Regions from separate parts of the Streptomyces sp. NPDC002520 genome, predicted to be linked through region 1. Evidence: riboswitches for the same ligand, from Rfam matches in the RefSeq annotation. Region 1 holds a riboswitch; the other holds the start of a gene.
What was found. A riboswitch is a leader RNA that binds a small molecule or an ion and turns the genes downstream of it on or off. The one in region 1 is predicted to bind glycine.

Region 1 (3,400 bases):
TGAGGACCAGGTTGACCGGCCAGGGGGCGGGGACGTTGCCGAGGGCGCGGCCCAGGGCTTCCAGGGGGAGGGCGCGGATGTCGCCCTCGTACTGGGAGAGTTCGACGCCGACGAACATCACGGGGTCGGCCGTCTCGATGGCGGCGAGGCAGCGGCGGGCGGTGCGGACGACGCCGGTCGCGGCGAACTCGGCGGAGGCGGCGGAGAGGAAGTCGACCGGGTCGTCCTGCCAGTCGGGCTCGAAGAGCCGGACGCGGCCGCCGGAGGCGGGGCCGTCCAGGGGGGTGCGGCCGGCGCGGCAGAGGTCCGCCACCGCCTCGGGCGGCAGGGGTACGCCGACCACGCCGCCCGGGTTGACCGCCAGGCCCACCTGCGGGGGCAGGCCACGGGCGAACTCCACGGCGGGGGCGATGGTGTACGACATGTGGGAGCCGGTGGCCTGGTGCAGCTGCTCCTCGGAACTGAAGACCGGGACGTACACCTGGCCTTCGATGTCCAGGGTGGGCAGGTCCAGCGGGCCGCTGTGCGGGCCGCCTCCGCTGGGCAGCGGGATCCAGAGGAAGCTGCGGCCCAGGACCTCGACGATCCGGCCGCCCGCGGAGGGGACGCCCAAGGAGGCGGAGAGCACCTCCTCCAGTTCGTTGCCGGGCCAACCGCCGTGCGGGTGGGGGTGCGCCTGTGCCGGGAAGTCCGCGGGAACGTCCGCCGGGAAGTCCATGTGCCTACCGCCTGCTGGGAACCGTGCTGTGGTGCCAAAGGCTATCCGGTGCCGGTGACCGGCCTCACCCTGTGAACACGATCCGCCGCAGGACGTCCGCCGCCGGCCGGTCCAGCAGCACCGCCGAGCCGCAGCCGGCCGGCAGCTCGCCTCGTCGCACCGCGCGCAGCAGCCGGTCGGTCGCACCGCGATGGCGGCGGAAGGCGTAGCGGGACACGCCCCGGCCGCGCTCGCGCTGGCCCTCCCGGGCGGCGGAGGCGGTGACGTCGAGGAGGAGCAGGTGCAGGGTGCCGCCGCGGCGGCGGGCCTCGCGGGCCAGCCAGGCGCGCACCCAGGCCTGGGTGCCGCAGTCGTGCACGACGACTCCCTCGCCGGTGGCGAGGGAGCGGCGCAGCCCGGCGTAGTGGGAGAGGCGGACCAGGGGGCGGTAGAGCGCGTACGGGAGGAAACGGGGGGTCCGGGCGTCCCAGCGCTCGCGGGTGTCCTGGGAGTCGATCCGGTGGCCGGGGACCGCGCGCCGCATCAGGGTGGACTTCCCGCTGCCGGGCAGGCCGGTGATCACCACCAGGTCCTGCGGGCCGAAGTGCAGGGCGTGCGGGCTGTGGCCGGCGCGCTCGCGCAGGTCGCGGACGACGGGGGCCGGGCGGCCGGAGCCGCGCTCGACGGCGGGGGCGGAGGGCTGCTTGGACACCGCGATGCCGGTGCTGGTGGCGTAGGCCGTGGTCCTGTTCACCGTGTTCGTCCTCCCCTGCTGGGCTCGGGGCATGCCCCCTGCCCGTCAAATGTAAAGAGAAGGTAATGCGCGGTGTCCAGTGGTTCGGTGCGCGTAGTGCCACAGCTCGGTTACAGATGCGGCCCTGACGGCTCGGGGTGTGGCGTGCAATGATGTGCCCGCCAACTGCATACCGGCCGTTTGAATCCGCGCGGGAGAGTTCCCAGCAGCCTTCGCTGGGGCGCCGAAGGAGCAAGTCCCTCCCTTGAATCTCTCAGGCACCGTTACCGCGCGGGCGAGGCACATCTGAAAAGCGGGCCGCTGCGACAGTGGCTCCACCCAAGGTGCAAGTCCTGACCTGCGACTTTTCCAAGTCGGTGGTCATGGCGAACCTCTCAGGTTCCGATGACAGATGGGGAGGAACCTCCTCGCCCCTCTGCCTTGGGAGACGACCGACCGATGAGCAGTACCGAACTCCGTCACACCGCGCTGGACGCCGTCCATCGCTCGCTCGGTGCGACCATGACCGACTTCGCCGGCTGGGACATGCCGCTGCGCTACGGCTCCGAGCGTGACGAGCACGTCGCGGTACGCACGAAGGCGGGCCTCTTCGACCTCTCGCACATGGGCGAGATCACGGTGACAGGCCCGCAGGCGGCCGCCCTGCTGAACTTCGCGCTCGTCGGCAACATCGCCTCCGTCGGTGTCGGCCGCGCCCGCTACACCATGATCTGCCAGGCCGACGGCGGCATCCTGGACGACCTGATCGTCTACCGGCTGGCCGAGACCGAGTACATGGTCGTGGCGAACGCCTCCAACGCCCAGGTGGTGCTCGACGCGCTGACCGAGCGCGCCGCGGGCTTCGACGCGGAGGTCCGCGACGACCGCGACGCCTACGCGCTGCTCGCCGTCCAGGGCCCCGAGTCCTCCGGCATCCTGAAGTCCCTCACGGACGCCGACCTGGACGGCCTGAAGTACTACGCGGGCCTGCCCGGCACCGTCGCCGGCGTTCCCGCGCTGATCGCCCGCACCGGCTACACCGGCGAGGACGGCTTCGAGCTGTTCGTGAAGCCGGAGCACGCCGTGGAGCTGTGGCAGGCGCTGACCAAGGCCGGCGAGGGCGTCGGCCTGGTGCCGTGCGGCCTGTCCTGCCGGGACACCCTGCGCCTGGAGGCGGGCATGCCGCTGTACGGGCATGAGCTGACCACCTCGCTCACGCCGTTCGACGCCGGGCTCGGCCGGGTGGTGAAGTTCGAGAAGGAGGGCGACTTCGTGGGCCGCGAGGCGCTCACCGAGGCCGCCGCACGCGCCGAGCAGAACCCGCCGCGCGTCCTGGTCGGCCTGATCGCCGAGGGCCGCCGCGTCCCGCGCGCCGGGTACGCCGTCGTCGCCGGGGGCCAGGTGATCGGCGAGGTCACCTCCGGCGCCCCCTCCCCCACCCTGGGCAAGCCGATCGCCATCGCCTACGTCGACGCGGCGCACGCGGCGCCGGGCACGGAGGGCGTCGGCGTGGACATCCGCGGCAACCACGAGCCGTACGAGGTCGTGGCGCTGCCCTTCTACAAGCGCCAGAAGTAGACACTGGCCCCAGGGCGCCAGCAGGCTGAGGCCCGGTCGCGTGACGATCACGTGACCCTGCCCACATTTCGCCTGCTCATCAGCACTTTCCGTACTCCCCCGTCGACCAGCACTTTCCCGCGTACAGGAGAATTCAGGCCATGAGCAACCCGCAGCAGCTGCGCTACAGCAAGGAGCACGAGTGGCTGTCGGCCGCCGAGGACGGCGTCTCGACGGTCGGCATCACCGAGTTCGCGGCCAACGCGCTCGGCGACGTCGTGTACGCCCAGCTCCCCGAGGTCGGCTCCACGGTGACCGCGGGCGAGACCTGCGGCGAGCTGGAGTCGACCAAGTCCGTCTCCGACCTGTACTCCCCGGTCACCGGTGAGATCACCGAGGTCAACGAGGACGTC
Region 2 (3,400 bases), on a different contig from region 1:
CCGTCGAGGAGCTGGCCGAGGCGGGCGAGGACGAACTGGTCCGGATGCTCGGCAAGGCGCACGGACACGCCCTGTACGCCATGGCGCTGGCGCGCGACGACCGGCCCGTGGTGGCCGAGCGGGAGGCCAAGTCGGTGTCGGTCGAGGACACCTACGACGTGGACATCCACGACCGGCTGCGGGTCGGGATGGAGGTGCAGCGGCTCGCCGACCGGTGCGTGGGGCGGCTGCGCGGGGCGGGCCTGTCCGGGCGCACCATCGTGCTGAAGGTGCGGAGGTACGACTTCTCGACACTGACCCGCTCCGAGACGCTCAGAGGCCCCACGGACGACCCGGCGGTGATCCGGGAGGCGGCCGCACGGCTGCTGGAGTCCGTGGACACCACGGGCGGGGTGCGGTTGCTCGGCGTGGGCGTCTCCGGGCTCGCCGACTACACGCAGGAGGACCTGTTCGCGCAGACGGCGGGCGCTCTGCGGCCCACCGAGCCGGAGGAGGCGGCTCCGGAGCCGGTGGAGGAGCCGCCGGAGCCCGCCGAGCGGCACTACAGTGCCGGACACGACGTCCGGCACGCCGAGTACGGGCACGGCTGGGTGCAGGGCAGCGGGCTGGGCCGGGTCACCGTGCGGTTCGAGACGCCGGACTCGGAGCCGGGGCGTGTACGGACGTTTCGGGTCGACGATCCTGACTTGGCGGGGGCGGATCCGCTGCCACTGGTGGGGGGTGGGGTGGAGACGGATGTTTAGGGGGGTGAAGGTCGGCAGCCGGGTGCGGGTGCGGGTGCGTGGGGGCCTGGCGTGCGGTTCCCCGCGCCTTGGGGGGCTGCGGCCAACGGAGTCGGCAAGGTTCCGGAGGCCTTTGTCAGCTCTGCTCCGTTCCGGTTCTCAGCTCTCCTCCGTTCCGGCCAGTTTGCCGAAGTCGTGGTCCGGGGGTGAGGGAGGGGCGCCCACGTCCAGGCCGTAGTGGTGGTAGAGCTGGAGTTCCTGCTCGGGGGAGAGGTGGCGGCCCACGCCGAAGTCGGGGGCGTCCTTGATGAGCGCGCGGTCGAAGGGGACTCTGAGGGTGCCCTCGATCAGCTCGCTGGGCTCCAGCGGGACGAAGGCGTCCCGGGAGAACAGACCGGTGCGTATGGCGGCCCACTCCGGCACACCTGTGGCGTCGTCGAGGTACACCTCGTCGATGGTGCCTATCTTGGTGCCATTGCGGTCGAACGCCTTGCGGCCGATCAGGTTGCGCGGATCGATGTCGGTCTGCACGGTCCCTCTCCCTCCACTTGGTCGCAACTCATCCGTAAGCACTACAAAAGAGCAGATTCAGGGAGGCGGCCACTCGAGGCCGCGAGCATTGACCTCGCTGGTAGTCTGACAACGGCTGCTGACCCCGTGCGGGAGAGTCCTCCGAGCAGTCGGAGGCGCCGAAGGAGCAACTCCTCCCCGGAATCTCTCAGGCCCCCGTACCGCACGGACGAGGTCACTCTGGAAAGCAGGGCGGGCGCCGACGGCTCCCGCTCTCACCGACGGTGAAAGCCGGGCCTTCAGTGTGCCCGGTGAAGCTCTCAGGTTTGAGATGACAGAGGGGGAGGCCGTCCGGGCACCCGCGCCGTGGTGCCCCTCGCAGGTCGCACAGACCAGGAGGCCTCCGCACATGACCGCCCATCGCATTCCGCTCTCCGAGCTCGAAGCGGGCACCCCCTTCGAGCAGCGCCACATCGGGCCCGACCCGGAGGCGCGGGCCAAGATGCTCGCGCACGTCGGCTACGGCTCGCTCGACGAGCTGACCGCCGCCGCGGTCCCGGATGTGATCAAGAACGCCGAGGCCCTGGACCTTCCGGGCGCCCGCACCGAGGCCGAGGTGCTCGCCGAGCTGCGCTCGCTCGCCGACCGCAACCAGGTGCTCGGCTCGATGATCGGGCTCGGCTACTACGGGACCTTCACGCCGCCCGTCATCCTGCGCAACGTCATGGAGAACCCCGCCTGGTACACGGCCTACACGCCGTACCAGCCGGAGATCTCCCAGGGCCGGCTGGAGGCCCTGCTGAACTTCCAGACGACGGTCGCCGACCTCACCGGCCTGCCGACCTCCGGTGCCTCCCTGCTCGACGAGGGCACGGCCGCCGCCGAGGCGATGGCGCTGTCCCGGCGCATGGGCAAGAACAAGAAGGGCCTGTTCCTGGTCGACGCGGACACGCTGCCGCAGACCGTCGCCGTCATAGAGACGCGTGCCGAGCCGACCGGTGTCGAGGTCGTCGTCGCCGACCTCAGCGAGGGCATCCCGGCCGACATCGCCGCCCGTGAGATCAACGGCGTGCTCCTGCAGTACCCGGGCGCCTCCGGTGCCGTGCGCGACCTCAAGCCGGTCATCGCCCAGGCGCACGAGCTCGGCGCCCTGGTCACGGTCGCCGCCGACCTGCTGGCGCTGACCCTGCTGACCTCGCCGGGCGAGCTGGGCGCGGACATCGCGGTCGGCACGACCCAGCGCTTCGGCGTGCCGATGGGCTTCGGCGGTCCGCACGCGGGCTACATGGCGGTGCACGAGAAGTTCGCCCGCAGCCTGCCCGGCCGCCTCGTGGGCGTCTCCGTCGACGCCGACGGCCACAAGGCCTACCGTCTCGCGCTGCAGACCCGTGAGCAGCACATCCGCCGTGAGAAGGCCACCAGCAACATCTGCACCGCGCAGGTGCTGCTCGCCGTCATGGCCGGCATGTACGCCGTCTACCACGGCCCGGAGGGCCTGCGGACCATCGCGTGGCGCACCCACCGCTACGCCACCCTCCTCGCCGAGGGTCTGAAGGCGGGCGGCGTCGAGATCGTCCACGGCGCCTACTTCGACACCCTCACCGCGCGCGTGCCCGGCCAGGCCGCCGAGGTCGTCGCCGCCGCCCTGGAGAACGGGGTGAACCTGCACCTCGTCGACGCCGACCACGTCTCTCTGGCCTGCGACGAGACCACCAACCGCGCCCAGCTGGCCGCCGTGTTCGCCGCCTTCGGTGTCGAGGGCGACGTCGAGGCGCTCGACGCGGGCGCCGCGGAGGCGCTGCCCGAGGCGCTCCTGCGCACCGACGACTACATGACCCACCCGGTCTTCCAGGAGCACCGCTCCGAGACCGCGATGCTGCGCTACCTGCGCAAGCTGGCCGATCGCGACTACGCGCTCGACCGCGGCATGATCCCGCTGGGCTCCTGCACCATGAAGCTCAACGCGACCACCGAGATGGAGCCGGTCACCTGGCCCGAGTTCGGCCAGCTGCACCCGTTCGTGCCCGCCGAGCAGGCCGAGGGCTACCTGACCCTCATCCGCGAGCTGGAGGAACGTCTCGCCGAGGTCACCGGGTACGACAAGGTCTCGCTGCAGCCGAACGCCGGTTCCCAGGGCGAGTTCGCCGGCCTGCTGGCCGTACGCGGCT

Region 2: another riboswitch for glycine. It lies ahead of gcvP (aminomethyl-transferring glycine dehydrogenase); the one in region 1 lies ahead of gcvT (glycine cleavage system aminomethyltransferase GcvT).

What each region holds. Positions count from the first base shown of each region.
Region 1 is NZ_JBSFXG010000042.1:8,586-11,985, reverse strand. It holds gene ACWD5D_RS37560 (enhanced serine sensitivity protein SseB) at 1-718, opposite strand, end outside; gene ACWD5D_RS37555 (AAA family ATPase) at 783-1,484, opposite strand; glycine riboswitch at 1,633-1,730, shown strand; glycine riboswitch at 1,731-1,852, shown strand; gene gcvT (glycine cleavage system aminomethyltransferase GcvT) at 1,890-3,008, shown strand; gene gcvH (glycine cleavage system protein GcvH) at 3,149-3,400, shown strand, end outside.
Region 2 is NZ_JBSFXG010000065.1:20,133-23,532, reverse strand. It holds partial or broken gene ACWD5D_RS43250 (DNA polymerase IV) at 1-960, shown strand, start outside; gene ACWD5D_RS43245 (PRC-barrel domain-containing protein) at 882-1,253, opposite strand; glycine riboswitch at 1,373-1,466, shown strand; gene gcvP (aminomethyl-transferring glycine dehydrogenase) at 1,642-3,400, shown strand, end outside.